2 regions of the Devosia rhizosphaerae genome follow, and region 2 is predicted to be linked to the other one. Evidence: predicted binding sites of a transcription regulator. Region 2 holds the regulator's gene; the other holds the start of a gene.
What was found. The regulator HrcA, encoded in region 2, represses chaperone genes, less so after heat shock. The targets are predictions, from matches to a motif close to GTTAGCACTCNCNNNNNGNGAGTGCTAAC.
Positions count from the first base shown of each region.

Region 1: the regulator HrcA is predicted to act here: its motif matches at 8,066-8,094, upstream of QOV41_RS16825 (co-chaperone GroES).

Region 1 is NZ_CP126539.1:3,413,417-3,429,178, forward strand. Features, by position in the region: gene QOV41_RS16785 (bifunctional riboflavin kinase/FAD synthetase) at 1-727, opposite strand, end outside; gene QOV41_RS16790 (TIGR01459 family HAD-type hydrolase) at 732-1,598, opposite strand; gene QOV41_RS16795 (EAL domain-containing protein) at 1,701-2,921, opposite strand; gene QOV41_RS16800 (ROK family transcriptional regulator) at 3,025-4,233, opposite strand; gene QOV41_RS16805 (sigma-54-dependent transcriptional regulator) at 4,415-5,842, shown strand; gene QOV41_RS16810 (DMT family transporter) at 5,846-6,811, opposite strand; gene QOV41_RS16815 (hypothetical protein) at 6,834-7,025, opposite strand; gene QOV41_RS16820 (DUF427 domain-containing protein) at 7,594-7,956, opposite strand; gene QOV41_RS16825 (co-chaperone GroES) at 8,135-8,425, shown strand; gene groL (chaperonin GroEL) at 8,478-10,118, shown strand; gene QOV41_RS16835 (TSUP family transporter) at 10,308-11,057, opposite strand; gene hisG (ATP phosphoribosyltransferase) at 11,188-11,895, opposite strand; gene QOV41_RS16845 (ATP phosphoribosyltransferase regulatory subunit) at 11,892-12,956, opposite strand; gene hisS (histidine--tRNA ligase) at 12,953-14,449, opposite strand; gene QOV41_RS16855 (hypothetical protein) at 14,566-14,826, opposite strand; gene QOV41_RS16860 (DNA-3-methyladenine glycosylase I) at 15,171-15,762, opposite strand, start outside.
Region 2 is NZ_CP126539.1:179,136-194,897, forward strand. Features, by position in the region: gene QOV41_RS00830 (glycoside hydrolase family 25 protein) at 1-441, shown strand, start outside; gene QOV41_RS00835 (MarC family protein) at 590-1,225, opposite strand; gene QOV41_RS00840 (DUF2200 domain-containing protein) at 1,326-1,694, opposite strand; gene QOV41_RS00845 (DUF2283 domain-containing protein) at 1,713-1,823, opposite strand; gene gshB (glutathione synthase) at 2,061-3,002, opposite strand; gene QOV41_RS00855 (YraN family protein) at 3,016-3,408, opposite strand; gene rsmI (16S rRNA (cytidine(1402)-2'-O)-methyltransferase) at 3,377-4,264, opposite strand; gene hemW (radical SAM family heme chaperone HemW) at 4,336-5,493, opposite strand; gene QOV41_RS00870 (non-canonical purine NTP pyrophosphatase) at 5,483-6,127, opposite strand; gene rph (ribonuclease PH) at 6,124-6,840, opposite strand; gene hrcA (heat-inducible transcriptional repressor HrcA) at 6,992-8,077, shown strand; gene grpE (nucleotide exchange factor GrpE) at 8,159-8,743, shown strand; gene pncA (bifunctional nicotinamidase/pyrazinamidase) at 8,780-9,415, opposite strand; gene pabB (aminodeoxychorismate synthase component I) at 9,427-11,205, opposite strand; gene dnaK (molecular chaperone DnaK) at 11,477-13,390, shown strand; gene QOV41_RS00905 (alpha/beta hydrolase) at 13,548-14,600, shown strand; gene dnaJ (molecular chaperone DnaJ) at 14,789-15,762, shown strand, end outside.

The DNA.
Region 1 (15,762 bases), 730 kb from region 2:
CCGCGACGCCATCGAGCAGGCGGTTTCCGATGCGGGCACGCACGGCATAGACGCCTTGGGCGAGCTGGAAGCCGACATGGGTAGTCGTATTGGCGGTCGGATAACCCAGTTCACGCCCGCGCTGGTCACCCTTGACCACGCAACCATCGAAGAACCAGTGATAGCCCAACAGCCGATTGGCCGCCGAGACAGCCCCTTCGGAAAGCGCCGCCCGAATGCGGGAGGATGAGATCGGCTCGTCACCCTCATCGGTCAAGGACAGGGTATCCACGGCAAAACCATGCCGCTGCCCCGCTTCCTTGAGGAAGTTGGGGGTGCCGCGGCGCTGCCGGCCGAAATGGAAGTCTGACCCGACGATAACTCCGCTGGCGCCCAGCGCATCGACGAGAAAGCGCTGCACGAAATCTTCCGCCTCGATCTGCGAGAAATCGCGCGTAAAGGGCAGGATGACGATCCCATCGAGTCCGAAGGCTTCGGCAAGCTTGGCCTTTTCGTTGCCTTCGGTCAGGCGGAACATGAATGGACTGGGCGCGAAGACATCGCGCGGGTGCGGCTCGAAAGTCAGCACCACCGCAGGAACACCAGCAGCACTGGCGCGGGCTTTCAGGGTCTCGACCACGCTCTGATGGCCCCGATGGAAACCGTCGAAATTGCCAATGGCAACGAAGGCACCACGCATTTGAGCGGGCACTTTTTCCAGGTCCAAGAGACGGAGAAAGTCGCTCACGCGCTCACCAGGCCAGCCGAGGCAGAAAGCCGGCCATGTGGGCGCGGCTGGGCGCCACCAGATCGGCAATTGCCTGGGGATCAGGCTTGCCGAAAGCATCCAACTCGGCAGCGTGGATCGAGCCGGTGACGAACAGCAAGTCCATGCCGAACTGGGCAGCACCAGTGGCATCTGTGCGCACGCTGTCGCCAATGGCCAGCAAGCGCGACTTGTCGAGTGGCTTGCCTGCCGCTTCCTGCGCCAGGCGATAGGCCTCTTCATAGATGGGCTGGTAGGGCTTGCCCGCCATGTGCACCATGCCGCCCATGGCAGCATAAAGATCGCCCAGCGCGCCGCCACAATAGATGATCTTGTCGCCATGCTCCACGACCCGGTCGGGATTGGCGCAGATCATGGGCAGCTTGCGGTCCAGCCACAGCCTGGCGCGTTCCCGGTAGGTCTCGGGCGTGTCGTCATCGGTGTCGAGATCGGTGACGACTACGACTTCGGCTTCGTCGGCGCCGGTGCGGCGCACACCCAGGCCCTCGTAAAGCGCGTCGTCTTCAGTGGGCGGGCCGACATGGTGGATGGCGCGGCCGCGATACTTGGCGATCATGGTGCGGGTAGCATCGCCCGAAGAAACAATGCCGTCATAGGCAGTGCGTGGCACGCCGAGACGGTCAAGCATATCCACGATGGGACCTGATGGTCGAGGGGCATTGGTGATCAGCACCACGACGCCGCCCGCCTTGCGGAACTCCACCAGCGCTTCGACAGCGGTGGGAAACGCCTCCAAGCCATTATGCACCACGCCCCAGACATCGCTCAGCACTGCATCATAGCGTCCGGCAAGGTCGGAGAGACCTGAGATCGAGGGAAGCGCTGCAGTCATTGGACCATCCGTTGCGTGAAGCCTGCCTGACCTATGTGGCAGCTTGCCCTGCCGGATCAAGGGGAAAGCGCGAAAGGCAGCCCTGCCCGCCGCGAGGCACTGCTAGGCCTCAACGCGCCGCAGTTGCGGAACCGCTTCCAGAAACAGATCGGGACGGATCGGACCTGGCGGGGCGATGTGGGGTCCTTGGGCCAAAGTGATACCATCATCGATGAGCTCGACGATCTGCCCCTCTCCGGAAATGCCGGTTCCCACCAGCTTGACCTCGAATCGCGCGAGGTAACCGGCGATGTCGGATGCATGAAAATCGGTGAACGCCTCGGGGGTGGCGATGAAGCTGGCGGCGTCGATCCTGAGCGACTGCACGCCCTGGGCTGCTAACTCCGCGACATTGACCCGCAGCGTGGTGATCCGATCGATCGAAAAGCGTGCCCCTTTCTTGGCAATAGAATCGGCGATGGCGCGCTCTGCTGTCGTGAACTCGGTCCACTCCCGCTCGGGCACTAGGAAGATAAGGCTAGATGCGATCGCGCGGTTGGCTTCCAGAGAAGCCATCACCTGCTCGGCGCTTGCCTTCTCGCTCAGCGAGGCGCGTGTAAGGGGTATATAGAAGCTGACCGCCTTGCCGGCAGATCGGGCGCGACGGGCCAGGGTGACGGCCTCGACCAAGGCTACACCTTCCACGAGAGAGACAAGATCGACAGCACCTCGGCGCGGCAGGAAATCGGCGGCCTCGGCCAGATCCCCATCTTCGAGCATCAGCCGCGGCACCAGCTCGTAGGCTTGCGTCCGGCGTTGCGGCAAACTCACCAGGGGCTGGATATGGTAGATCAGCCGGTTCTGCGCGAGCGCCTGCCGAAGCGCCTCGGTAGAGATGATTGGCTCGCGCTCTGGCACCGGCGGCACCAAGACCGATGTGTGGACCGCATGGGCGCCGCCACGGGCCGGCTGAGTGACCTTTTCTTCCATTTCCGCAACCGCCTCGGCAACCTGACGGATCACTGTACCAAGCACGGAAATGTCGGCCTCGACGCCCTCGAGGCGGGAGCCCGCATTGATGTCGCTCAGCGCATTGATTCGCTGGCCGAGCACGGCGCCCGCCTGCGCGTCAGTCGCCAAAAGGCGCGACAGATCTTCAATGGCCTTTTCCAGGCGGGCTTCGGCGCGCTGGCGCAGCGTGCGTTCCAGGAGAACGAAACACACGCAGCCAAACACAATGGCGCACAGGATCGATTCGGCAGGCGTGAAAGTCAGCCCGAAATAGGCGGTGGCGCCAATCGCCGCGGCGGCCAAGCCAATAAGAGTGTAGACCAGTGCCTGCACAGGAAGACGGGAGCCCCTCGGTCTGCCGGGATTCGGCTCCTAGGACATAGCATTGCCGGGCGGGCGGCAAAAGCGCCTGCCCGCAGGAGTGCCCATCTATCGCTTAGGTGGCCAGTTTGTCCCAGTCGCGGGAAAACAGCTTTCTGTAGAGCACCAGCTTGGCGGCGCCGGTGGCGGCAGCTGACGGTCCAAGGTGGCCCATGGCGACTGTCGGCATTTGGGGGGTGAGCTGCGGCAGCTGCGCCAGATGCCGCCGGGTGGCCTCGATCAGGCGCTCAAGGATGGAGCTGGGAATGATGCCGTCGAGTACGGCGCGACCGAGTTCGGTCACGGCGCGGTTGCTGACGATGGCCTGCGCTAGGGCAGAGCCACTGGCTTCGATCCACTGACCCGTCACCGGCTCGAGATCGGCCCAGTTCCACTCGCCGGGCTCACCATGGGGTATCGCCATGCCCGCGCCGCGGAGGCGGGCTTCCAGCGCGGTCATGGAGGCTACCTGGTGCACGAAGATGGGCTTGCCGTCTTCTCCGGTGACCAAGATGGCGCCCAGTTCGGCAGCGTTATGGCCATGACCTTCCCAGATCCCTGTTTCGAGCATGGCGCCACCGGCGACGAAGCTGCCGATATGGAAATAGCCGAAACCCACCGGTCGCTCGGCCGGGTTGGCGAGAAACTCGCCCCAGCACGCCGCCGTGCCGTCATTGACCCACTGCACGTCCAACCCCGTCTCGGCCGCTAGACGATTGGGAACGCTGACCTGCTCCCAGAGCTGAGCCTGCGCTGTTGGAGCACCGAGTTCGGAAAGCCCATGGGGAAAGCGGCTTGGGCTCGCAACGCCCAGGCCCATCAAACGGCCCAGCTGGTCGGTGGTCATCTGGGCGCGCATCGCGTCGACCTCGGCGGCCGCCTCGGTAAAGATGGATTCGGCGTCTGGCCAGGGATGGGCCTTCCGCGCGCTGAACATCACTTCGCCCGAGAGCTTGAACAGCATCACCTCGAGCTGTCGCCAGCCGATATGGACGCCGAAGACGAAGGCGCCGTCCGGATCGATGAACAATGGCGTTGCGGGCTGTCCCCTGCGGCCGCGCAGCACCTCGCCCCGCATGACCAGTCGGCGCTCGATCAGATCGGCCAGAATACGCGAGGTCGTCTGCGGTCCAAGGCCTGAAAGCCGCGCCAGATCTGCATTGGAGGCGCCCGGATGCATGGCAATAAGGGTCAGCACGGCGCGTTCGTTGACTATTCGAACACCCGATTGAGCAAAACCGCGGGCCAGCGATTCGCCGGCCGATGCCGTTTGGTCCCTATCCATGGCGCGCACTTAATCGTGAGAGCGGGGGCGCTGCAAGCTTCATTGTTGGGGCGACACCGCGCAATTGCGAGACAGGCAAACGGATTGTTTACCCTAACGGGATGACAATCCCCTCCAACACCGGCGTGCCCCGCGGGGCTACGGAAGCCGGGACCCGACAAACGAGGGAATGAAAGCCTCCATGGCGATGCATATTCAGGGTGCTGGTTTGCCGACTGGGCGGATGCTGCTGATCGAGGGCGACGCAGCGCAGGCGCGCCTGATGGCGACCGCGCTCGTGCAAAGCCTTGCCCAAGCACCCGCGATTGTCCGCGCCGGCGGCGGGCGCCAGGCCGCCGAAATGCTGCGGGCCGAGAGCTTCGACATCATTCTCGCCGATCTGGCGAGCCTGGCCGATTTCAGCACCAGCACTGACGAAGCGGTGGCCCGGCTGGTGCGGTTGGCCGATGGCGCCCTCGTGGTCGCCATATCTGATGGCGCTTCGGTTTCGGCCGCAGTGAGCGCCATGCGCGCCGGCGCACACGACTATGTCGCCAAGCCGCTCAATGGACTGGCACTGGCCAACCGCATCGGTGAACTGGCCGAACGGCACGGCAAGGCACGCACATTGGGGCTGGAAGCCTGCCCGCCGCGCAACATCGCAGATTTTGCCGGCTTTATCGGCTCGTCGAGCGCCATGCAGTTCGTTTATGAACAGATCGGCCGGGTGGCGACGTCCTCGGCCCCGGTGTTCATCACCGGTGAAAGCGGCACCGGCAAGGATGTCTGCGCCGAGGCGCTCCACGCCAAGGGCCCCCGCGCGGGCAAGCGGCTGGTGGCCATCAACTGCGCCGCGATCCCGCGCGATCTGATGGAGAGCGAACTCTTCGGCGTGGCCCGCGGGGCGTTCACCGGCGCTCATGAAGACCGCAAAGGGGCAGCCGAACTCGCCGATGGCGGTACGCTCTTTCTCGATGAAGTGGGCGAGATGGACTTGTCGCTCCAGTCCAAGCTCCTGCGGTTCCTCCAGACCGGCACGCTCAGCCGCGTCGGCGAAGCGGGGGTGCGCAAGGTCGATGTGCGGGTGATCTGCGCCACCAACCGCAACCCGATGCAGCTCATCAGCGAGAAGAAGTTCCGCGAGGATCTGTTTTACCGCCTCCACGTCTTGCCCATCCACCTGCCGCCGCTGCGGCAGCGCCCCAGCGACGTCATGCAGCTCGCCCAGCATTTTCTCGAGCGTTATGCCAGCGAGGAGCACAAGCGGTTTGCCGGATTTTCGGCGGAAGCGGCGGCGGCGCTCACCGCGGCTGATTGGCCGGGCAATGTGCGGCAGCTGCAGAACCTGATTCGGCGGCTCGTCGTGATGTTTGATGGCGGCGAGATCGGTCGCGATATGCTGACCGCAGCCGACATCGAGTCGCGGACGGCGGCACCCAGTGAGCCGACTCCCCGCTTGGAACGGCGTGCCGGCGTGCTGCCGATGTGGCAGCAGGAGCAGCGCATCATCGAGGATGCGATTGCCAGTTTTGGCGGCAATATTTCGCTGGCCGCGGCAGCGCTCGAGATCAGCCCCTCTACCATCTATCGCAAGCGCCAGAGCTGGGCAGAACTGGCAGCCGCCAGCTAGGCCTTACGGCGTGCTGGCCTCACGCGAGCGCGCCCGGTCGAGCCCCAGATAGTGCTCGCGCAGAATGACCGCGACGCCGGATGCTACGATAATGGCAGCGCCGATCAGCATGGCCGGTGTCGGCACCTCGGAGAAGATCACGAGGCCGATGATGATGGTGAGCAGCAGCGAAGTATATTCGAAGGGCGCAATCACCGACATATCGGCATAGCGATAGCAGGAGGTGAGCAGCAATTGCCCAACGCCACCGGCAATGCCGGCCCCCACCAGAAGCGCCGCCTGTTCAGGAGTGGGCCACACCCATCCAAACGGCAGGGTCATCAGCGAGAGAACGCTGGCTGTGATAAAGAAATAGGTGGCGATCGTCTCGGTGCGCTCGGTCTGCACTAGGTGGCGCACCTGCATGATGGCGAAGGCGGAAAACACTGCCGCGCCGAACGATGCCAAGGCGCCGATGGTCTCTTCATTGCTGATCGATCCACCATTCGAGAGCACCGTCAACCGCGGCCAAAGGATGACCAAGACACCGGCGAGGCCCACCAGCACCACTGTCCAGCGGAAGACGTAAACGCGCTCCTTAAGCAGCAACGCGCTGAAAACAACGATCAAAAGGGGTGCGGCATAGCTGATCGCCGTGGTCTCGGGCAGCGGCAGTCGCGTTAGGGCAAAAAAGCCCAGACCCATAGAGGTGACGCCTACCAGACCTCGGACCACATGGCCCCAGGGGTTGCGCGTTTGCAGCGCTGTGCGCAGCTGGCGCTTCCATCCCAGATAGACGACCACTGGCAGGATAGCAAAAAACGAGCGGAAAAACACCATCTCCCCAGCGGGAATGGTGGCGGTGGCCTTGAGCTGGGTGGCCATGACCACAAAGCAGACCACCGAAAGCACCTTGAGCACGATCCCCCGCAGCGGCCCGGCAGCGGGACGTGCAGTCGTGTTTGATTGCGCGGGCGCCGGAGTGGTCACGAAAGCCTCGGGGAAGCGCCGCTCAGCGGCCGGATTGCTCCAGCTTTTCCTTGGCGATGCGAGCGGTCGCAAAGGCCTTGTGCTCGGGTCCGACGGCACTGCCGCTCTTGACGACCTTGCCGTCGGCGTCCTGAAGTTCCCAATGCCAGTTGGCGTTCGGGCCGCTGCCGCCCTTGAGGCGCAGCTTGATTTGAAGCGAGTTGTCCTGGGTCATGGCCGCCTTCTAGCAGAAGCAAAGGGATGCACAATCATTTAGATGAGCGACAGGCCGGAGTGGCGAAACACCCCCACCCGGCCTCCCCCTCACGAGGGGGAGGTGAAGGGGGCTTTGTGCCCAAGCCAGAGTGGAGAAATCCCTCCCCTGCCAGGGGGAGGAGAAGAGAGCTCCATGCAAGTAACCGAGTGGAGCGATCCCTCCCTCTCGTGAGGGGGAGGTTAGGTGGGGGTCTCTTACCCATTACGCCAATCTATCCACCTATCCCCCTCCCCAAAACCTCAGCTACACTCCCCTCCATTCCCCCGCAGGAGCGGCGCTGCAGCCACCAGACAGGCGGGTGGAACCACGGGACTTCGGGGAGATCGCCCCCGGAGTGGGTCCGAGCGGTGTTGGTCGGATATACGCCTCTCCCTGCCTGCTTGGGGAGACGCAACACCAGCTGGTCCGGCAAATTCCGGCTAACCCCGAGGCAAAGTCGTCTCACCTACTACAATCCCAAGAGACGGCGTCGCCTCGGGGTCCGCTCCACCTTTGAGCAACCGCGGGAGGCGGCGCTTTGGCACGACTAGATTTCGGTTTGCCGGTACTCCACCTTGTCACCCCAAAAAGCCACATAGTCGCGAATGGGCTCTACCAGGGGGCACGGCTCGGGATAGTACCAAGCCGCGTCCTCGGCCGTGGCGGTCAGGGTCTTGATCGTATAATAGTGCGCTTCACCCTTGTAGGGGCACGTGGTGCGGGTCTCCGACAGCTCGAGAATCCCCGGTTGGATGTTCTCGAGCGGGATATAGATCCGCAGCGGCGCGCCCGGCTCATCGAGTTCCAGGGCATTGGTGGAACTGGCGATTTCTGCGTCGTCAAAGAGAACATGGACCCGGCCCTGCGCTTTGCGGATCTTGATGTCCTTGTCCAAACATTGTTGCGTCATATATCCCTGCCAAGATGCGAATTACCAACGGAGCCTAACGCGTGATGCTGGCTCGAGGTTCACGCGATCTTGACTCCGTTCCGGCTCCCTCCTATATCCCCGGCACCGTGTTAGCACTCCCCTCCTCCGAGTGCTAACAGGGACGAAATTGCAGTCTAATGTGCCATAAGGAGCAATCATGGGCTTCCGTCCTCTTCACGACCGCGTCGTCGTGCGCCGCCTCGACAGCGAAGAAAAGACCAAGGGGGGTATCATCATCCCCGACACCGCCAAGGAAAAGCCCTCCGAGGGCGTGATCGTTTCCGTGGGCCCTGGTGCCCGTGATGATCAGGGCAAGATCGTCGCTCCCGACGTCAAGGCCGGCGATCGCGTGCTGTTCGGCAAGTGGAGCGGCACCGAGGTCAAGCTGAACGGCGAAGACCTGCTGATCATGAAAGAATCCGACATCATGGGCGTGGTCGAGGGCTAATAGCTCTCCCGCTCACCTCCCATTTCAACTCTACTGTTAAGGAGCGCCCTCCATGGCCGCTAAAGACGTAAAGTTCTCCACTGATGCTCGCGAGCGTATGCTGCGCGGTGTCAACATCCTCGCCAATGCGGTGAAGGTTACCCTCGGTCCAAAGGGCCGCAACGTCGTCATCGAAAAGTCCTTCGGTGCACCGCGCATCACCAAGGACGGCGTCACCGTCGCCAAGGAAATCGAACTGGAAGACAAGTTCGAGAACCTGGGCGCTCAGCTGCTGCGTTCGGTTGCCTCCAAGACCAACGACATTGCCGGTGACGGCACCACCACTGCGACCGTTCTGGGTCAGGCTATCGTGGTTGAGGGCGTCAAGGCTGTTGCCGCCGGCTTTAACCCGATGGATCTCAAGCGCGGCATCGACATGGCCGTTGCTGAAGTGGTCGAGAAGCTGAAGTCCTCTTCTTCCAAGATCAAGGACTCCTCGGAAGTTGCTCAGGTCGGCACCATCTCTGCCAATGGCGAGAGCGAAATCGGCGAGATGATCGCGCAGGCGATGCAGAAGGTCGGCAACGAGGGTGTCATCACCGTCGAGGAAGCCAAGACTGCCGAGACCGAGCTCGACGTCGTTGAAGGCATGCAGTTCGACCGCGGCTATCTCAGCCCCTACTTCGTGACCAATGCCGAGAAGATGACCGCCGTCCTTGAGGACCCGGTGATCCTGCTGCACGAAAAGAAGCTTTCCAACCTGCAGGCCATCCTGCCAATTCTTGAATCGGTTGTGCAGTCGCAGCGTCCGCTGCTGATCATCGCCGAGGACATCGAGGGTGAAGCCCTTGCAACCCTCGTCGTGAACCGTCTGCGCGGCGGCCTCAAGGTCGCAGCCGTCAAGGCTCCTGGCTTCGGCGATCGCCGCAAGGCAATGCTCGAAGACATCGCCATCCTGACCGGTGGCCAGGTGATCTCGGAAGATCTCGGCATCAAGCTCGAGAACGTGACCATCGACATGCTCGGCACTGCCAAGCGCGTTGAGATCACTAAGGAGAACACCACCATCGTCGATGGTGCCGGCTCCCAGGAAGACATCCAGGGTCGCGTTGGCCAGATCAAGGCACAGATCGAGGAAACCACCTCGGACTACGACAAGGAAAAGCTGCAGGAACGTCTGGCCAAGTTGGCGGGTGGTGTTGCCGTCATCCGCGTCGGCGGCTCCACGGAAGTGGAAGTCAAGGAGCGCAAGGACCGCGTCGATGACGCCCTGAACGCTACCCGCGCTGCCGTTGAAGAAGGCATCGTTCCCGGTGGCGGCGTCGCACTGCTGCGCGCTTCGCACAACATGACCGTCAAGGGTGCCAATGCCGATCAGGACGCTGGTATTGCCATCGTTCGCCGTGCCCTGCAGGAGCCAGTTCGCTGCATCGCCAACAATGCCGGTGCCGAAGGCTCCGTGGTTGTCGGCAAGATCCTCGAGAACTCGGCAGCTTCGTTCGGCTACAACGCCGCAACTGGCGAGTATGGCGACCTTGTTGCCCTGGGCGTCATCGACCCCGTTAAGGTGGTCCGTACCGCTCTCCAGGACGCAGCTTCGGTTGCTTCGCTCCTGATCACCACCGAGGCGCTCATTGCCGAGCTGCCCAAGGATGCTGCTCCGGCTATGCCGGGCGGCGGTGGCATGGGCGGCATGGGTGGCATGGACTTCTAAGAAGTCCGGCGCTCACAAAGCTTCGGGGTTCGTTTCTTCCCAGTCACGAACCCCACGAGAAAGGCGCGGTGTCACCACCGCGCCTTTTTGTTATCCCCGTCGCAGCTCAATGCGCTAAACTCGCTCTAAATGCGCAACCCGTTGGGGGGACGAACGAGTGGGCCTCTCGATGATGAGTTCTACAGCGTCTCAGCCAAAGAACAGCAGCCGCGCCGCAAGAATGATGGAAATCAGCACTACCAGTGGCCGGATGATCTTGGCGCCGTAACGGATGCCGGTGCGTGCCCCGATATAGCCGCCCGCGAGTTGTCCGGCTGCCATGGCGAGGGCCGCAGGCCAGACGACGTCACCGGCGGGAATGAAGACGGTCAGGGCTGCCAGGTTCGAGGTCAGGTTCAGCACCTTGGTGTTTCCCGACGCTCGGGTGAGCCCCAGCCCAAACAGCATCACAAAGCCGATGGCGAAGAACGATCCCGTACCGGGCCCGAAAATGCCGTCATAGAAGCCAATGACGAGTCCAAGCACCGGAACCAACAGCCGAAAGGGAAGTCGAGCCGCCTTGTCCACATCAGACAGGTTGGGGGCAAAGAGGAAGTAAAGGGCAATGCCGATCAGCGCGACGGGGACAGCGATGTTGAGCAGGCTTGTGTCAATCTGCCGGACGATCATCGCACCCAGGAAACTGCCCGCATAGGTCAGGGCGATGGCGGGCAGCAGCGCCTTGAGGGAAACAAAGCCACCGCGCCAATACGTCGCCGCAGCCATGGCGGTGCCAAACACCGACTGGAACTTGTTGGTGGCAAGCGCTGCCACTGGTGGCAGCCCTGCGGACAGGAGTGCCGGCAAGGCGATCATGCCGCCGCCGCCGGCGATGGCATCGACAAAGCCCGCGAGCAGGCCCACACCGGCCAGCGCCAAAAGAACGAGGGGGTCGAGCATGATTTACTCTGGTTGGTGCGGCGGAGCGGCCTCGGTCACGCGCCGTTCGGGGAAGGGAATGTTGATCATGGACGACATAAAGCCCCGCCACGGCTGCGCCATAGCCCCGCTCCGGAACTGCGACAAAGGGTTAGATTTTGACCTTCAATTTGAGCTGCCCAAGCAGTTGGTCCCGCAGCTTTGTCTGCTCCGGGCTCCATTCCGCGGTGCGGGAGACGGCAAGGCAGGCCTGGCTCTGCAGCATGACGCCATCCTCAAGCACGCGCAGTCCGTTGGCCGCCAGAGTGGAACCGGTCGTGGTGATGTCGACGATGATGTCAGCAACGCCCGACGCTGGCGCAGCCTCGGTAGCGCCGAGGCTTTCGACGGTACGGTATTCAGCGATGCCCGCCCGGGCGAAATGCTGGCGCGTGATGGTGATGTATTTGGTTGCGACACGCATCCATCGCCCGTGGCGGGAGCGAAAATCGCTGGCCACGTCCGCTAGGTCGTGCATGTGGGTGACATCGATCCAGGCGTCGGGCACCGCTACGACCACGTCGGCATTGCCAAAGCCGAGTTCGGCGGCGATCGAAACGGCTCGTGGCCCCTGCTCGCTGGTTTCATGGATCAGATCTATGCCGGTGACGCCTAGATCGATATTCCCGCGGATAAGTTCACGGGCAATCTCGGCGGCTGGGAAAAAGCGCACTGTTACATCTGGTGCACCCTCAAGCGTGCCCAAATATGAGCGCGCCCCACCCGGACGATGGATGGTGAAGCCGCGACTAGCGAACCAATCGCGCGTGAGCTCTTCGAGCCGTCCCTTGGAGGGTACAGCCAAGGTTATCCCGCTCATTTGGGCCACTCCGCTTCCAGTCGGTCAACCCAGAGCGCACAGCCGGACGCCGCTATTGGAGCTGTAGCGCCGAGCCGCTCCAGAAGGCGATCATACTGCCCACCCGAAACGAGAATGGTGCCGCCCTGCCCCCGCATTTCAAAGACGATGCCGGTGTAGTAGTCGAGCCGTGGCGAGAAGCTGGCGTCGAAGGTGACCCGCGCTTCCCCGAGGCCGTCCAGATGCCGACGGAGCGTGCGAATAGGCGCACCCAGCATCAGTTGGTATTTCTCGGCAAGCGCCTCGATGCGTCGCAACGCCTCGAGGACAGGCCCTGAGATCGAAAGATAGTCTCGCAGCAATTGCAGCGTCGCCGGCGGCACGTGCTCGGCGTCCAGCGCTTGTTGCTCAAGAAAGCGATCGGCGATCTCTTCCGGCGTGCGGCCTTCTGAAAGGCTCAGCCCGGCCGCCACCATCTGTTCGGTGACGTCGGTCACAAGCGCATCGCGGCTCGGCTGACTGGCGCGTGGAAGATCGGGAGCAGTTTCGAGGCGTGCGAGCAGGCGCTTGAGCGCTTCGACATGACCGAAACGGTGGCGAATACGGGGCCGCCACGGGTCTGGCATTTCGGCCTGCGCTAGAACGGCTTCAAAGAGACCCACGCCGCCCAGTAGGATCTGCGGCACGACGCCGTAATGGGACAGGGCAGCGCGCGCGAAAGTCAGCACCTGGTCCAGCGCCACATCGCCGTCAGGCTGTGCTAGGAGTTCGATACCGGCCTGGTCGAATTCGGCCGCTCCATCCTCGCGCTGCCGGAATATCGGGCCGAGATAGGAGAACGCAGCGGGCTGGCCGACGCCATTGGCGATATAATCGGTGACGATCGGGAGCGTAAAGTCGGGGCGCAGGCAGTACTCGCCGCCCGTGCTATCGCTGGTCAGTAGTAGACGGCGACCGAACTCCTCGCCCGCAAGGTCAAAGTAGGGGTTGGCCGGCAAGAGGAGCGGTGGTGTCGCCCGGCAGGCGCCCTGCGCCTCGACCAGCGCTTCCAGCTGCGCGCGGCGGAGGGCAGGAGAACTCATTGCTCGCTCAACAGCTTTTGGATGGCAGCAACAAGCTCTTCGCGCTTGATCTCGAACTGCCCTGGGCGCGCGGCCTTCCACTCGGCATTGTCCGTGATCTCGGCAGCAGCTTGTTTGCCCGCAACGAGGTCCTTTACCTGAAGGATGCCCTGCTCGCGCTCTTGGCTGCCTTCGATGATGACTGCGGGGGCATTGCGTTTGTCGGCATAGGCAACCTGCTTGCCGAAATTCTTGGTGGATCCAAGGAACATCTCGGCACGGATGCCGGCCTGCCGCAATTCGGAAACCATGGCCTGGTAGCGCGCGGTATGGTCCTTATCCATAACAAGGACTACCACGGGCCCGATGGGAGCACTTGCGCCCAAATTGCCGGTAAGCTTAAGCGCATTGACGAGGCGCGATACGCCGATGGAGAAGCCGGTCGCGGGAACTGGTTCGCGCCGGAACCGGGAGACGAGGCCGTCATAACGGCCACCGCCGCCAACCGAGCCGAAGACGACCGGCTGTCCCTTTTCATTGGTGATGGTGAAGGTCAGTTCGATCTCGAAGACGGGACCTGTGTAGTATTCGAGGCCGCGGACCACGGAAGGATCGAGGACTACCCGACCACCAAAGCCTGCCGCGCTAACCAGCCCGAAAATAGTGGCGAGTTCCTGAACGCCCGCCAGCCCCGTTTCGGAGCCGCCGATCAGCCCGGCGAGAGTGTTGATGGTGGCAATGACGTGTTCATTGCTGCCCTTTTGCACGCCCGCGGCAGGCACCCCGCTTTCGATATAGGCTAGCAGTGGCTCAATCTGCCCGTCCGACAGACCCGCACCCTTGGTGAAGTCGCCGCTCTCGTCCTTGCGTCCAGCGCCAAGAAGCAGCCTCACGCCCTCAACACCAAACTTGTCGAGCTTGTCGATGGCCCGCAGCACGGTCAGCTTCTGCTCGTCCGACGTGACGCCCGCCGTGGCCAGCACGCCGTCGAGCACTTTGCGGTTGTTGACGCGAACAATATACTGGCCGGTAAGACCGAGCGCCTCCATGACGTCGGCCATCATCATGCACATTTCGGCGTCGGCTTCCGGACCGGGCGCACCGACGGTGTCAGCATCGAATTGCATGAACTGACGGAAGCGCCCGGGGCCAGGCTTCTCATTGCGGAAGACGTAGCCCTGTCGATAGGAGCGATAGGGCTTGGGCAGAACTTCGAAGTTCTCGGCGAAATAGCGGGCAAGCGGCGCAGTCAGATCGTAGCGCAAGCTCATCCACTGCTCATCGTCATCCTGCAGGGAGAAGACCCCGGCATTGGGCCGGTCGGTGTCGGGCAGGAACTTGCCGAGCGTTTCTGTGAACTCGAATAGCGGCGTTTCCACCGGATCGAACCCATAGCGATAATAGACCGTCTTGATCTTGTCGATCATGGCGCCCACGGCAGCGATCTCGCTGGCGTCCCGATCTTCAAAGCCACGCGGCAAACGCGGCACGATCAGCTTGGTCTTTTCGGTCATCTGGATAGTCCCGGGAAATCGCGCCGTTGTTAGCGGATCATAACAGGGTAGACAACTGCCGCACGGCCAATGCGGCAGTTGCAGGTAGGGAGGCCGAAGATCCAGCCTCCCTTGCTTCACATGCCCGGTCTCCGCAGCGGATCGGGCACACCCGACACCAGGCGGACGTCAGTCCAGTGGGCGGGCACTGCCTCGGGCGGCAGGCCCAGATCGGCGCGCAGATAAGCCGGTATGTTTGCCGGGAGCCGTGGCCGGTTCCACCAGGCGTGAACTGCGGCGCCGAGCACGGCAAAGAGCCCGCGCTGATGAACGGCATCGGCAATGGAGAATTCCAGGCGAAGTACAACAGGCGCCTGCGGGGCAGCATCATAGGTCATGCGATAATCCGGCGCGCGTACGCAAACCGGCCTCTGGTTGCAGTGGAGGTGATGAGCCTGCAATCGGAGCGCGAAGCGACCCGGTTTCAGCCCATCAGTTCAGTGGTGTTGAGAAAATGTCCGCGGCGGTAAGGCCGAGAGCGGCAAAGGACGAGCACTTAGGCTCGGTGATTTTGCCATTTGCTTACAACCGGACGGAGGACAAACACGGTATTCATGTAGCGCCTCCCTCGGGTTGGCTTTGTTGGACGCCAACCGTTTAGCTCACGAGTACGTGAGCGGCAAGCTATTAGTGTGGCGGGTTGTCGCAGGCGAGCGGCGTTGTTGCCTTTAAGCAACAGACTTCATGTGGGGCGGACGAACGCAGCGCGCAGGGTTTCGACTTCATTGCGGCAGAAGCAGTCTTCAACGTGGTCGTTGACCATGCCCATGGCCTGCATAAAGGCATAGCAGGTCGTTGGCCCTACAAAGGCGAAGCCCCGCTTGCGCAAATCCTTGGAGAGGGCCCGCGACGCATCTGATTGAGTGATTTGGCGCAAAGTTTCCCAGCGGAAATCATCTGCACGGTGATCCACCGAAGGTTCAAACCGCCAGATATAGGCGGCAAAGGAGCCGAATTCCTGCTGCACCGCGATCGTGTGCTGAGCATTGTTGATCGCGGCAGCGATCTTCCCGCGGTGGCGAATAATGCCAGGGTCGGCGAGCAGACGCTCTATGTCGGTCTCTGTCATGGCAGCGACGCGCTCGACGTCGAAATCATGGAAGAGTTCCCGGAAGCGCTCCCGCTTTCGCAAGATGGTGATCCAGGAGAGCCCCGCCTGGAACCCTTCGAGGCAGATTTTCTCGTACAGTCTCCGGTCGTTTGCGACCGGCCTGCCCCACTCATGATCATGATAGTGGCAGTAGAGCGGATCATCACCGGCCCAGCGGCAGCGG
Region 2 (15,762 bases):
GTGCCGGCCGATCCCGACGCCCTGCCGCCCGTACTTGACCTCGAATGGAACAACCATTCGAGCTGCAAGCATCGCCCCTCGCGCGCCGACGCGCTGGAGAAGATCCGGGTTATGCTGGACGCAATGGAGCGCCATACCGGCAAGCTCCCCATCATCTACACTGATATCAACATCCATCGCGACGTGATGGAGGGGGAGCATTTCCCCAATGCCTTCTGGCTGCGCTCCACCGCCGCCGAGCCGCATGAGCGCTACCGCAACCGGGCCTGGACGTTCTGGCAGTGGACGCAAACTGGGGTGGTGCGTGGGATCAAGGGCGAGGTCGATCGCAATGCCTTCTATGGCGGTCAGAACGAATGGATCCAGTTCCTGCTGACGGGTTGCGATCCGCGGGCCATCGCCACATTGGGCCCCACGGGGCGCTGTCGCTCAGCGAAATAGGTGGCACAGCAGCAATGTTTCAAGCGGTCGGCGAAAGCCGGCCGCTTTGCTTTACGCCCGGGCGATCTCGAGCGGCAGCAGAATTTCAGAGCAACGCTTTGGATCAAGCACAGGGTTGGCCGCTTACTATCGGTCGTGCCTTTAGCCTTCAGGCCCCGCCCAGTAGGCCGCTGGCATGGATGCCATCGAAGACGAATTGCACGGCCAGAGCGGCCAGGAGAATGCCGACCACGCGCGACACCACAGACAAACCAATGAGCCCAAAGAGCCGCTGAATGGGGATGGCGATCAGCAGTGTGACCCAGACCATCAGGAGGATGATTAGGAGCGCCAGCAGCACCAGCCAGAACTCCGTGTCGTTTTCCGCGCCGGTGGTGAGGAGGATCACCGCACTGATCGCGCCCGGTCCAGCCAGCAGCGGCATGGCGAGCGGAAAGACCGAGATGTCGGTTGAAAGCTTGGCTTCATCCTCTTCCTCGTGCGTCGTCCCCGTGCCGCCGGAATGGCGGGCAAAGACCATGTCGATGGCGATGAGAAACAGCAGAAGACCGCCGGCGGTCCGCAACGCTGGGATGGAAATGCCGAAGACGCCCAGAATGGCATCACCTAAAACGGCGAAGAACAGGAGGATCGCCAGGGCGATCAGCACTCCTCGCGTAGCAAAGACGAAACGCTGCCGCGGCGTGTTGTTCTTGGTGAGCGCGGCGAAGATAAAGGCTGTGTCAGCCACGCCGACAGTGGCAAAGAGCGTCGCAAAGGCGACAAAGAAGGCCGACAAATCCATACGTTAGCCGCCCCCGAGCCGTTTCGATCCGCCGCAGCTTTAACGAAGGACGTGGTCAGGGGCAATCATGGCTGGTGCCAGTAATCCGGTGTGGACCGGTTCAAGCGGTCTCCCCCGGCATTGGCCGCAGGATCTTCGCCATGGCTTTGCCTTTGGCGAGTTCGTCCACCAGTTTGTCGAGATAGCGGATCTCGCGCATAACGGGCTCCTCGATCTCTTCCACGCGAACGCCACAGATCACGCCCTTGATCGATCTACGAGCCGGGTTCATCGCGGGCGCCGTCGCGAAGAAGTCTTGAAAATTCGTGCCGTTCGCCAACTCCGCTTCCAGCGTTTGCTGGCTGTGCCCCGTTAGCCAACAGATGATCTCATCCACCTCGGCTTTTGTCCGACCCTTGCGCTCGGCCTTGGCAACGTAATGGGGGTAAACGCTGACGACACTGGTGGTGTAGATGCGGTGTCCTGCCATCTCTCCCTCTCAGAAATGCTACGCGGCGCGATCCAGAATCTCCGGCGATAGGTGCTTTTTCGCTTCCAGCACTTCCATTCCTACGATCCGGCCGTCGGCATCCGAGTCGCAGGTGACGGTGGGCTTCATTTTGGCTTCGCGCCTCAATTATAGGGATTTCTCCCGCGCTTTCTACGCAGACCACGCGCAAGATGCGATTGTTCCGCTCTGGTACCCTCCCAAGCGTCGCTGAACCCGCGGCGAGCTTAGATCGGGCTCAACCCACTGCGGGGCGTAAACAACCCGTTCGACCCACTCCTCCAGAATTTCTCGTCGCGCAGCACCACAAGTGCATGCCAGGTTTAGAGGAGTGGATGGCCTGCCACGTTAACGGCGCCGTTCGATCGCGTCCCAGATCATCGGCGCGATATCGGGACCACCGAAACGCTTGATCTCGCGGATGCCGGTGGGGGAGGTAACGTTGATTTCGGTGAGGTAGTCCCCGATTACGTCGATCCCGACAAAGATCATGTCGCGCTCCTTGAGCGCCGGGCCGATCGTCGCACAGATCTCCCGCTCGCGCTCAGTGAGTTCGCTGAGTTCTGGTCGGCCGCCCACATGCATGTTGGACCGTGCCTCGCCCTCGGCCGGCACTCGGTTAAGGCCGGCAACCGGCTCGCCATCGATAAGGATGATGCGCTTGTCGCCTTTGCGCACATCCGGCAGATATTTCTGCACCATGAAGGGCTCGCGGAAGCTCAACTCGAACAGTTCGATCAGGGACGCCAAATTGTGATCGCCTTCTTGGAGGAAGAATACCCCCGCGCCGCCATTGCCGTAGAGCGGCTTTAAGATGATGTTGCCATGCTCGCGCCGGAACGCGCGGATCATCTCGCGGTCGCGCGTCACCAGCGTGGGTGGCATGAGTTCGGGAAAGTCCGTGACCAGGATTTTTTCGGGCGCATTGCGCACCGCCCCCGGCGGGTTCACCACCAGCGTCTTGGGGTGAATGCGCTCGAGCAGATAGGTGAGCGTTGTGTAGTTCATGTCGAAGGGTGGGTCCTGGCGCATCAGCACCACGTCCTGGCTGGAGAGATCCACCCTGGCGGCTTCCCCCAGCTCAAAATGCTCACCCTTGGGCTTGTCGGCAACCGTGATGGGTTGGCCGAGCGCGCTCACCACATCGCCCCGTAGCGCCAGCGTGTCGGGCGTATAATGGAGCAATTGATGCCCCCGTGCCTGTGCCTCCAGCATCAGGGCGAAAGTGGAATCGCCCAAGGGATTGATCGAGGCGACATGGTCCATCTGGACCGCAACTTTGAGGCTCATGGGATCTCTGACATTAGCTGGCGTCGAAGGCGTTGATGACATGGCGCGGCCAACGCCAAGGCGCAAGGAAAATCACGTCGAAGCGGAAACGGCGGTCAGCCTCCTTGGGGTGGCGAGCCAACCAATATTGCGCCGCCTGGACGATGCGCCGCTGGTTGACGGCATGTAGCGCCTCGACCTCACTCCCGGCGCGTCCACGCGCCTTGACCTCCACGAACACCACCGTGCCCCAGCGTTCGACAACAAGATCGATCTCACCCACGGGCGCTTTGTAGCGGCGGTCTCGGATGCGGTAGAGCTGCAGTTGGAGAAAGAGTGCGGCCCACCATTCGCCGCGATGGCCGATCCGTTCGGCCAGACGCCGCGCCGGGCTCTTACTGTGCGGCTTTGAGGGCAAGCGCGGCATCATAGACTTCCTTGCGCTTGAGCCCGAAACGGCCGGACACTTCATCTACCGCTGCGCGCAACGGCTGATCCAGCATGGCTTGTTCCAGCGCCGCCTGCCAGTCTTCCGCCGCCGGAGCGCTGGGCGCGGCGGCGCCGCTGACCACGATCACCGCCTCACCCTTGGTTTCGCTTTCGGCGAAGATCGGCGCCAGCTCAGCTAGGGAGCCTCGATGCACCCGCTCGAAGCGTTTGGTGAGTTCAAGGGCGACGACGGCCTGCCGCTCACCCCAGACATCCGCCATCGCAGCAAGAGTGCCGTCCAGTCGTCGCGGCGACTCGTAGAACACCAGCGTTTCACGTGAATCCCTAAGCCGCTCGAGCGCATTGATCCGTGCGCCAGCCTTGGACGGCAGAAAGCCATGAAACGCAAAGGCGTCGGTTGGCAGGCCCGCGATCACCAGCGCCGAGAGTAGCGCCGAAGCCCCCGGAATGGGAAAGACCGGCAGTCCCGCCTCGGCCAGTGCCCGGATCACCGGAAAGCCGGGATCCGAGAGCAGGGGCGTGCCCGCATCGGAGATCAGCGCGATGGTCTCGCCACGCGCGATTCTCTCCACGATATCCCCGGCCTTGTCGCGTTCGTTATGCTCATGCAGCGCCACCCGCCGGCCCTTGATGCCGTAATGGTCGAGCAGGCGCGCCGATTGCCGCGTGTCCTCACAAAGGATGGTTCCGGCAGCGGCCAATGTTTCGAGTGCGCGCAGAGTAATGTCGCGCAGATTGCCGATGGGCGTTGCGACCACATAGAGGCCGGGCGCCAGCGAAGGCGCCTCGAACTGGTGTCCGGAGATAAAGTAGCGGGCACCGCTCTCGCTCATGATCCGCCTTGTCGTCTATTGTGGCCGAAGTGCTGCGCTAAACGCTAACAGTCCGCTAGCACTTTGTCGCCTTAAGCTGCGAGGTCCGCAACCACCGCGTCGAGCACCGGCCAGCCGCGATCCGTCACCCGGATATTGCCGTTGGGCAAGGTTTCCACGAACCCATAGCCCTTGAGCGTATCGATCTGCCGCGGGCTGATCTGCCGGCCGGAAAGCGCCGTGAACCGCGCGGGCGAGATGCCTTCCTTGAGCCGCAGGCCCATCACCAGGAACTCGTCGCCCTGTTCTTCCCAGGTCAACACGTCATCAACGACCATGCCATGGCCTTGCGCCTGCACCTTTTTCTGCCACTCAAAAGGCAGTTTCTCGGCAGCGGTTGCATGCCGCACATTGTTGATCATCAGCCGGCCATGGGCGCCCGGCCCGATGCCGGCATATTCGCCATAGCGCCAATAAAGCAGGTTATGGCGGCTTTCCTGCCCGGGAACTGCGTGATTGGAAATCTCATAAGCCGGCATGCCCGCGGCGGCGGTTAGATCCTGCGTCAACTCGTAGAAGTCGGCCGCCAGATCCTCGTTGGGCATCTGCAGTTTACCGGCATTGAAGAGGTCGAAGTAGCGCGTCCCCTGCTCGATGGTCAGTTGATAAAGGCTGACATGCCCCCGTGCGAGCCACAGGGCTTCCTTGAGCTCGTCTTCCCAATCTTCCAGCGTCTGGTGCGGGCGGGCATAAATCAGGTCGAAGCTCGAACGTTCGAACACGGACTGGGAAATGCGCACGGCGGCAATGGCTTCATCGACGGTGTGACGCCGACCCAGTTCGGCCAGCGGCTTTTCCCGCAGCGACTGCACACCCAGCGAGACCCGGTTGATCCCCGCCACGCGGAAACCCTTGAAGCGATCCACCTCGACGCTGGTGGGATTAGCCTCGAGGGTGATCTCGGCGTCGCGGTCGATGGTCCAGTGGTCGGCGATGGCATCGATGATGCGGCCTGCGGCACTGGGGCTCATCAGCGACGGGGTGCCACCGCCAAAAAAGATCGACTGCACCATGCGTCCGGGGGCCAGCCGCGCGGCGTGAGCGATCTCGGCTTCATAGGCTTCGACGAACCGGTCTTCATCGAACGGGCCACGATGCACGTGCGAGTTGAAGTCGCAGTATGGGCACTTGGCGGCGCAGAACGGCCAATGCACATAAACCCCGAACATGTCGTTGGGATTAGTGATCAATCTGGTTCTCGACGAATTTGGCAAAGGAACGGGCGCGGTGGCTCAGCCCCTCTTGGCCGGGGGACCAGGAATGCTTCACCTCGGGCGCCATCTCGCCAAAGGTGATGTCGTAGCCATCGGGCATGAAAACTGGATCGTAGCCGTGCCCCTGATCGCCGCGCGGCGGCCAGACCAGCGTACCGTCACAGCGACCATTATAGATGACGTCGCGGCCGTCGGGATGGGCCAGGCAAAGCGTAGCATTGAAGAAAGCGCGCCGCTGCCCGGGCGAAGTGGCATTGGCCGCCTGCAGCGCATCTTCCACCCGCTTCATGGCGTGGTTGAAGTCGCGTGGTACACCTGCCCAATCGGCAGTATAGACGCCGGGGTCGCCGCCCAGTGCTTCGACGCAGAGCCCTGAATCGTCGCTCAGCGCCAGCATGCCCGAAGCCTTGGCCGCAGCATGCGCCTTGATGCGGGCATTTTCCTCAAAGGTGGTTCCGGTCTCATCGGGCTCGGGCAGATCGAGCTGGGCAGCAGACACCAGCTGCAGCCCATAAGGTTCGAACAGCTCCTGGAATTCCCGGAGCTTCCCCCCATTGTGGGTGGCGAGCACGAGGCGATCACCGGGGCGCAGGCGCGGGATCGTACTCACGATTGCAGCGCCGCTTGCTGGATTTGGGTTAACTCGCCAATGCCCTTTTCAGCGAGAGCCATCAGGCTCTCGAGCTCGGCTCGGCTGAAGGGGGCGCCTTCCGCCGTACCCTGAATTTCCACGAACTGTCCCGAGCCGGTCATCACGAAATTGGCGTCGGTATGGGCCTCGACATCCTCAAGATAGTCGAGGTCGAGCAACGGGGTACCGCGATAGATGCCGCAGGAGACAGCACCCACCGAATCCTTGAGCGCCGCCCCCTTGGTCAGCTTCCGTTCATCCATCCATTTGATGGCGTCGGCCAGCGCGACATAGGCGCCGGTGATCGAGGCGGTGCGGGTGCCCCCATCGGCCTCGAGCACGTCGCAGTCGAGCACCACCTGGTTCTCACCCAGCAGCGTCAGGTCCACCACCGCGCGCAGGGACCGACCGATCAGCCGCTGGATTTCCTGAGTGCGGCCGGATTGCTTGCCAGCCGTTGCTTCGCGGCGGGTGCGCGTACCGGTAGCACGCGGCAGCATGCCGTATTCGGCGGTGACCCAGCCCTGACCCTTGCCGCGCAGCCAACCGGGGATGCTGGTTTCGACCGAGGCCGTCACCAACACTTTGGTGTTGCCAAAGCTGACAAGGCACGAGCCCTCGGCCTTTTGGGCAACATGTCGCTTGATGGTCACGGCGCGCATCTGGTTGGGTTCACGTCCGGAAGGCCGCATGGGCAAATCACCTCAAGGGAAGTCGGGAAATTCTCGTTAACCGCGTCTTAACCCTCCGGAGCCCGGCTCACAAGCGCTGCTGGCTTGGCGTAGCGCCGCAATGGGCCTAAATGACTGGGCAGGGTTAAAGCGGAAGATTTTATTCAAGCACATGATCAAACCGCCCGAAGACTTTCTCAGCGTGCTGAATGCCCGCAGCCAGGAGATTTTCCGCAAGATCGTCGAGCGCTACCTGGAAACGGGAAGCCCCATCGGCTCGCGCGATCTCAGTCGCATGCTCGAAGTGGGTCTGTCTCCCGCTTCGGTGCGCAATGTCATGGCGGACCTCGAAGATCTTGGTTTGATCGCTGCACCGCACACCTCAGCGGGGAGGGCGCCGACGCAGGAGGGCCTCCGCTTTTTTGTCGATGCGATGCTGGAAGTCGGCGCGGTCGATGAACGCGAACGCGACCAGATCGCGCGCTCCATCCAGGATCGGCAGCGTGGCCAAGTCGAGGACGTCTTGACCGAGGCCAGCCAACTGCTGTCGGGGCTCAGCCAGGGTGCAGGCGTCGTCATTGCCACCAAGTCTGACATGGTGTTGCGCCACCTCGAATTCGTGCGCCTTGACGCTACTCAAGCCATGGCCATCCTAGTGGGGGCAGACGGTCAGGTGGAAAACCGGCTCATGCCCCTCCCGGCAGGTCTCACCGCAAGCGCCCTGCAACAGGCGAGCAATTATCTCGCCCACCACGTCGTCGGTCGCACTATTTCCGAGGCGCGGAGATCACTGGCCGAGCAGAGGGCGCAACAACGTGCCGAACTTGATGAGTTGACGCAGAAGCTGGTGGACGATGGTATCGCCACGCTCAGCCAGCCTTCGTCGATTGCCAGCCAACCTACCGTGATCGTGCGCGGTCGCGCCAACCTCATCAACGACGCCATGGCTTCCGACGACCTCGCACGCATGCGGCAGCTATTCGATGAGCTGGAAAGCAAAGACGGCCTGCTCGAACTTCTGGGGGATGCCGAAGAGGCCCAGGGCGTCCGCATCTTCATCGGCTCGGAGAATAAGCTGTTCTCCCTTTCGGGATCGTCGGTGATCCTATCTCCCTACAAAGACGCCAACGACAAGGTGGTCGGCGTGTTGGGTGTGATCGGCCCAACGCGCCTCAACTATGCGCGCATCGTGCCGGTGGTGGACTATACCGCCAATGTCATCACTGCCATGCTGGCTCGCAAACGCGGTGGCGGTTAGCACGGGAAGGGTTGAAAAGCTGACCTGATTGCCCGATATGCCGGGTTAAATTGCCAACCAGAATTGCGGAACCGAACAATGATGAGCGACGAGAACGCCGCCTCGGGCGAACTGCCTGAAGTCGAAACGCCAGAGGTTGAAGAGACGGAAGTCGACCCCCTAGAGGCGCTCCGCACCGAGAATGCCGAGATCAAGGACCGGCTCCTGCGCACCATCGCGGAGATGGAGAACCTGCGCAAGCGCACGGAGCGTGATGTCAACGATACCCGCTCCTATGCGATTGCCGGTTTTGCCCGCGACATGCTGAGCGCCACTGATGCGCTGAGCCGCGCCTTAATGGTGCTGCCTGCCGAAGCCCGGGAGTCGAGCGACCCCACGGTCAAGTCGCTGGTCGAAGGCATTGAGATGACCGAGCGCGAGATGCAGCGGCTTCTGGCCAAGCACGGCGTCAAGCCGATCGAGGCCGAGGGTCAAAAGTTCGACCCGCACAAGCATCAGGCCATGTTCGAGGTCCCCGATCCCAGCAAGCCGGAAGGCACCGTGGTCCAGGTCGTGCAGGCCGGCTACGCCATCGGCGAGCGTGTTTTGCGGCCGGCAATGGTGGGCGTTGCCAAGGGTGGCCCCGGCCAGGCTCCCGCAGACGAGGCCGTCGACAAGAGCGCCTAGATGGAAAGCCCCTTTCGAGGGGCTTTTTTCTTGGCGCTAGCCCAGAATTTCCTTGCTGGCGACACGCACAACCCCAGCTCCTTTCATGTCCGCCCAAGCCCGCTCGAGTGAGCCGGCATTATCGATTCCTCGCGTGGCATCTTCGATCACAGTCACACCGAAGCCGCCGGCCACCCCATCCAGCGCGGTCCAGGCCACACAGAAGTCCGCCGCCAGACCCACCACATAGAGCCGGCCGACATCACGCTCGTTGAGATAGCCGGCAAGCCCAGTGAGAGTGTCCCGGTCCGCCTCCTGAAAGCCTGAGTAGGAGTCGATCAATCGGTTGTAGCCCTTCCGGATGATCAGTTGGGCATGCGGAATATCGAGGTCTTGGCTGATCTCAGCGCCATGGCTGCCCCAGACGCAATGGTCCGGCCAGAGCACCTGTGTGCCATAGTCCAAATCGACGGTCTCGAAGGCGCTCTTGCCAGGATGTTGGGTGGCAAAGGAGATGTGGTCGGCTGGGTGCCAGTCCTGGGTCAGCACCACATTGGTGAAGCGCTTCGCCAGCGTGTTGATCAACGGCACGATCTCGTCGCCACCTGCCACCGCTAGGCTCCCGCCGGGTAGGAAATCGTATTGCATGTCGACCACGATCAGGACGTCGTCGGGCGCGATAGCAAGGCTCATGGCAGCTTTCCTTAGGTTCTGATCCACTCCGCCCGCATCAGGCCACGCACGGAATTGCCGAGCCAGATTGCCTCGGCTTGCTCAAGATCGGCAAGGGTGAGGACCCGCTCTTTCGCCCTGCCGCTCGCGAGCAATTCGGCCCGCAGCGTGCCCGGCAGCAAGCCGGACGAGAGGGGCGGGGTCAGCAGCATGCCGTCACGCTCAACGAAAAGGCTGGTGATCGAGCCTTCGGTCACCTCGTCTCGCTCGTTCAGGAACACTACCTCATCCACGCCAAGTTCGGCATGTGCCTGTTGCCGCGGAGCGTCGTAGAAGGCGCGGTTCGTGGTCTTGTGGCGCAGCCAAACACTGTCCGAAGCGAGGCGGTCGGGCGCCAGGGCAAACCGGAAGACTGGTGGATTGGGCGGCAGTTCAGTGCCGGTAACTACGATGCCGTCGATGCCCAATGTCAGGCGGACTCGCATCCGCGCGCTCGTGTAACCCGCGGCTGCCTTCGCTAATTCCAGCTCTATCTCTGCGCGATCAAACGGCAGGCTGAAATGAGCCGCCGAACCGGCGAGGCGCTCCAGGTGCCGGTCAAGCAAGGCAAACTCTTGGCCGGGCTCCCAAAGCAAGGTCTCGATCAACGTGACGGGTCCGGAGTCGGAAAAGAATGCCATCTTGAGCAGCGCCTCACGATATTCGTCCTCAACCAGGCTGTCGGCGACGATGCCGCCGCCGATGCCAATCTCGCCCACGCCATCCTTGTCGATCACAGCCGTGCGGATGGCGACGTTGAGCATGAGATCGCCGCCGGGGGCGAAGTAGCCGATGGACCCGGTATAGACGCCACGTGGCTCGGCCTCGAGATCGGCGATGATTTCCATGGCGCGGAGTTTTGGCGCGCCGGTGATGGACCCGCACGGAAAGAGATTAGCGAGCAAATCCGTGGTGCCGATGCCGGGCTTGCGCCGCGCCATGATGCCGGAGGTCATGGTGTGGAGCGTGGGATAGGTTTCGACCGTGAAGAGGTCCGTCACCTTGACCGACCCCACTTCGGCGATGCGGCCGAGATCGTTGCGCAGAAGGTCAACGATCATCAGGTTCTCGGCCCGGTTCTTCTCGTCGGCGGCAAGGGCCCGCCGTGACGCCATATCCTGAGCCTCGGTAGCGCCGCGCTTGAGCGTGCCTTTCATTGGGCGCGCCGAGAGCTTGCCCCCATTGCTGGCCACAAAAAGTTCCGGGGAACGGGAGAGCACCCACTGCTCGCCCGTATTGATGAGCGCGCCGTAAGCGACCGGCTGCTGACGCACCAGCTCACGATAGAGCGCCACCGGGCTTCCTTCGAGGCGAAAGCCGGACTTGAAGGTGAGATTGACCTGATAAGTGTCGCCCGCCGCAATCAGCTCTTGTACCCGGCCGAACTGCTGGCTGTAGGTGGCCAAATCGACGCGCGGGATCACCTCCAGCACTCGGCCGGATTGGCCGCCCGCAGCGGCCAGCAGCAGGGCTTCTGCTTCCTCCGGCGTTAGCTGGTGGGGCCCTTTGTAGAGCCCGAGCCAGAGGAGGGGCGTGGCGCTGCATTTCCCAAGCCGTGCCTCCAGCCGTTCCTCGAAGAGAAAGCCCAGTTCATAGCTCAAGAACCCGGCGGCCCAGAGACCTTCGGATGAAACACTTTCCAGCCGCGCCAGCGCTTGCCGCGCGGCTTCGGAATCCCAGGCGCAGAGGACCTCGACGGGGTCCACGAACAGCAGGTTACGCCCCGAGGGGGAAAGGGTATCGTGGAGCAGCACTGTACCGGGGGCGAACATGACTTGGTTTCTAGTGGGTTGCTGTGGGGAAGAAAAGTTCGACACGACACATGGCCGATGCGGCTGCTCACCGCGGTGAAAAAGCAAGCTCGGAGGTGGCAAGAAACTCCCATCGGCGTGCTTGAAGCCTTTCGGCACCCCCCCTATATACGCCCCAAGCCCAGCAACGGGCGCATTTTTCAAGTGCAAGGGAAACCCGGCCACACGGCCACAGAGACTGCTTCGCGAGAGGGGTTTCACGAAGGGTTTTGCTGAAAGAGAGGCTAGAGTAATGGCTAAAGTCATCGGTATCGACCTGGGCACCACCAATAGCTGCGTCGCAGTGATGGACGGCTCCAATCCTAAGGTTATTGAAAACGCGGAAGGGGCGCGTACCACCCCCTCGATGGTTGCCTTCTCCAAGGATGGCGAGCGTCTCGTGGGCCAGCCGGCCAAGCGCCAGGCGGTCACCAATCCCGAAGGCACCCTGTTTGCCGTCAAGCGCCTAATCGGGCGCCGCTTTGACGACCAGGTGGTCAGCAAGGACAAGAACCTCGTCCCCTTTAAGATCGTCAAGGCCGACAATGGCGACGCGTGGGTAGAAGCCTCGGGCGACAAGTATTCGCCCTCGCAGGTCTCGGCCATGATCCTGCAGAAAATGAAGGAAACCGCTGAATCCTATCTCGGCGAGACCGTCACGCAGGCCGTGATTACCGTTCCCGCGTACTTCAACGACTCGCAGCGCCAGGCAACCAAGGATGCCGGCAAGATCGCGGGCCTTGAAGTGCTGCGCATCATCAACGAGCCGACTGCGGCCGCGCTGGCCTATGGCCTCGACAAGAAGAACACTGGCACCATCGCGGTCTACGACCTTGGCGGCGGCACCTTCGACGTGTCGATCCTCGAGATCGGCGACGGCGTCTTCGAAGTAAAGTCCACCAATGGCGACACGTTCCTGGGTGGCGAAGACTTCGACATGCGCCTGGTCGACTATCTCGCCGACGAGTTCAAGAAAGAGCAGGGCATTGACCTTCGCTCCGACAAGCTCGCCCTGCAGCGCCTCAAGGAAGCTGCGGAAAAGGCCAAGATCGAACTCTCGAGCTCGACCCAGACCGAAATCAACCTGCCCTTCATCACCGCCGACGCTTCGGGCCCCAAGCACCTGACGCTTAAGCTCAGCCGCTCCAAGCTCGAATCGCTGGTCGAGGATCTGATCCAGAAGACCATCGAGCCGTGCAAGCAGGCCATGAAGGATGCCGGCGTTTCGGCCAGCCAGATCGACGAAGTCGTGCTGGTGGGCGGCATGAGCCGCATGCCCAAGGTCCAGGAAGTCGTCAAGCAGCTCTTCGGCAAGGAACCCCATAAGGGCGTGAACCCCGACGAAGTGGTGGCACTTGGTGCTGCCATCCAGGCCGGCGTTCTGCAGGGCGACGTCAAGGACGTGCTGCTGCTCGACGTGACCCCGCTGTCGCTGGGTATCGAGACGCTGGGTGGCGTGTTCACCCGCCTGATCGATCGCAACACCACGATCCCGACCAAGAAGAGCCAGGTGTTCTCCACCGCCGAGGACAATCAGGGCGCCGTGACCATCCGCGTGTTCCAGGGTGAACGCGAAATGGCTGCGGACAACAAGCTCCTGGGCAATTTCGACCTTGCCGGCATTCCCCCCGCTCCGCGCGGCGTGCCGCAGATCGAAGTGACCTTCGACATCGACGCCAATGGCATCGTCAACGTCTCGGCCAAGGACAAGGGCACCGGCAAGGAACAGCAGATCCGCATCCAGGCCTCGGGTGGTCTCTCGGATGCCGACATCGAAAAGATGGTCAAGGAAGCCGAGCAGAACGCTGATGCCGACAAGCGCAAGCGCGAGGCGGTTGAGGCCAAGAACCAGGGCGAATCGCTGATCCACTCGACTGAAAAGTCGCTCAAGGAATATGGCGACAAGGTTTCAGCCGAGGACAAGGCCGCCATCGAGACCGCGATCACCGACCTGCGCGGTGTGCTCGAGGGCGACGATGCCGAGGCCATCAAGGACAAGACCGAAGCGCTTGCCCAGGCCTCGATGAAGCTCGGTGAGGCCATGTACAAGGCCAGCCAGGCAGAAGCGGAAGCCAAGGCCAGCGGCTCGGAGAACAGCGACGACGATGATGATGTCGTTGATGCCGACTTCGAAGAGGTCAAGGACGACGACCAGAAGTCTGCTTAAGAGCTTCGGTTCGACGAAAAAAGGCCCGGCGCAAGCCGGGTCTTTTGCTTTGTGATGCGACCATGTTCCACGTGAATCATGAAATCGGCGCAATGCAGTCCAACTTCCCGCCCATTGGCGCGTTCACCTCAACGTCACAAAAGCCCTGGGGCCGCGCATGAGCGAACAGTCCGCACCAACATCTGCCGACGCTGGGATTAGCCGGCTGGCACAGCTGATAAATGGCGATGCCATGAGCCGGCTCGATGCCGACATGAAACATGTGCTGGACGCGATGACGCAGCTAGGGGCCCGTCCACTCGAATATAGCTCGCCACAGTCGGCGCGGCGGCAACCGAACTTTACCGATGCAGTTCGTAGCATTCTGTCCCGGCAGATGCGGGGACCGCAGGATGGTGGAGTGGAAACCGAGAACCTCACCATCGATACTGGCGAACAGCAGCTCTCGGTTCGTCTCTACAAACCCGTGGGTCTCCTCAATCGGCTCAATCCAGCTGTGCTGTTCTTCCATGGCGGCGGTTTTGTCACCGGCAGCCTCGACAGCAATGACGACTCGGCACGGGCGATCGCGCGACGTACTGGAGCGCTGGTGATCTCCGCCGGCTATCGACTAGCGCCCGAACACAAGTTCCCCGCAGCCCATGAGGATGCGTGGCAGGCCTGGCGCTGGGTGCTGAGCGAAGCCGGTTCCCTCGGGGTGGACCCGCGTCGCTTGGTGGTGGCCGGCGAAGACGCTGGTGGCAACCTAGCCGCCAATGTTGCGCTGCGGGCGCGAGACGAGCGAACCATCCAGCCGCTCCACCAATTGCTGATCCATCCCATTGCCGGCAGCGATTTGGGCACTCCGTCCTACAATGACTGCCAACGCGTGCGTCCCATCGGGCTTGCCGCGATGCGCTGGCGCTTCCGGCACCTCCTCGAAGAGCAGGACGCCATCCATGATCGGCACATCGATCTGGTATCGCGCAGCGATTGGGCTGGGGTTGCGCCAGCGACCATCATCCTTGCGGGCGTCGATCCGCTTCGCTCCGAAGGGGAAGCCCTAGCCGACGCGCTGGAAAGCGCTGGTGTATCGGTGCAGTGCCGGATGTACCAAGGCGTGACGCAGGGCTTTTTTGGGCTCGGTCTCATGGTGACCAAGGCGCTCTTTGCCCAGGCCGACGCCGCCGACATTCTCGCGCGGGCCGTTGCGCCCAGCCGACGCAGCTAAGCACGTCCCTCGGTTGCCCCTATGCGCCGCACTTGCTAAGAGCGGCCCCATGTTGGTTTCTCCTTGCAGCGACTCCCGACCCCTTGCGGGGCGCGGGGTCGATTGCCATCTAGGAGGAGCTTGGGGCTTCCAGTGATGCGGCGCTGCGCGCTTGACCGCGCGCCCGCAAGGCTTTCGGAGACGAATACTTGGCTAAACAGGATTTCTACGAGGTGCTTGGCGTCGCCAAGGGCGCCGACGATGCGACGCTCAAAAGCGCCTATCGCAAACTCGCCATGAAGCACCACCCGGACCGCAATCCGGGGGACACCGCCGCCGAGGCGAAGTTCAAGGAGATCAGCGAGGCTTACGACACGCTCAAGGACCCGCAAAAGCGCGCGGCCTATGATCGGTTCGGCCATGCCGCCTTCGAGAATGGTCGCAGCGGCGCTGGATTCGGCCCCGAGTTTTCGTCCTCCATGTCCGATATCTTTGAGGACATTTTCGGCGACTTCATGGGCGGCGGTGGTCGCCGTGGCGCCGGCGGCGGCGCATCGCGCCTGCGCGGCTCGGACCTGCGCTATAATCTCGAAATCAGCCTTGAGGAAAGCTTCGAAGGGCGCACGGTCGAAATCGATGTGCCGACGCTGGTGGGCTGCACCACGTGTGAAGGCTCAGGCGCCAAGCCGGGTACCGGCACGCACACCTGCCGCCAGTGCAATGGCCACGGCAAGGTTCGCGCCGCCCAGGGCTTTTTCACCATTGAGCGCACTTGCCCCGTCTGCCAAGGCCGCGGCGAGATGATGGACCAGCCTTGCACCGACTGCGGTGGCCAGGGCCGCCGGCAGGAAAATCGTAAGCTGAGCGTCGATGTTCCCAAGGGCATCGAGGACGGCACCCGCATCCGGCTGGCCAATGAAGGCGAGGCAGGGGTACGGGGCGGCCCTCCGGGTGACCTCTATATCTTCGTCTCCATCAAGCCGCATGATCTTTTCCAGCGCGACGGCGCCGATCTCTTCGCGCGTATTCCCATCTCCATGAGCACCGCCGCCCTGGGCGGTGAATTTGAAGTGCCGACGCTCGACACCCTGCGCGCCAAGGTGAAGGTGCCCGCCGGTACGCAACCGGGGCAGCGGGTTCGCCTCAAGGGCAAGGGCATGCCGGTCCTGCGCAGCAAGGACAT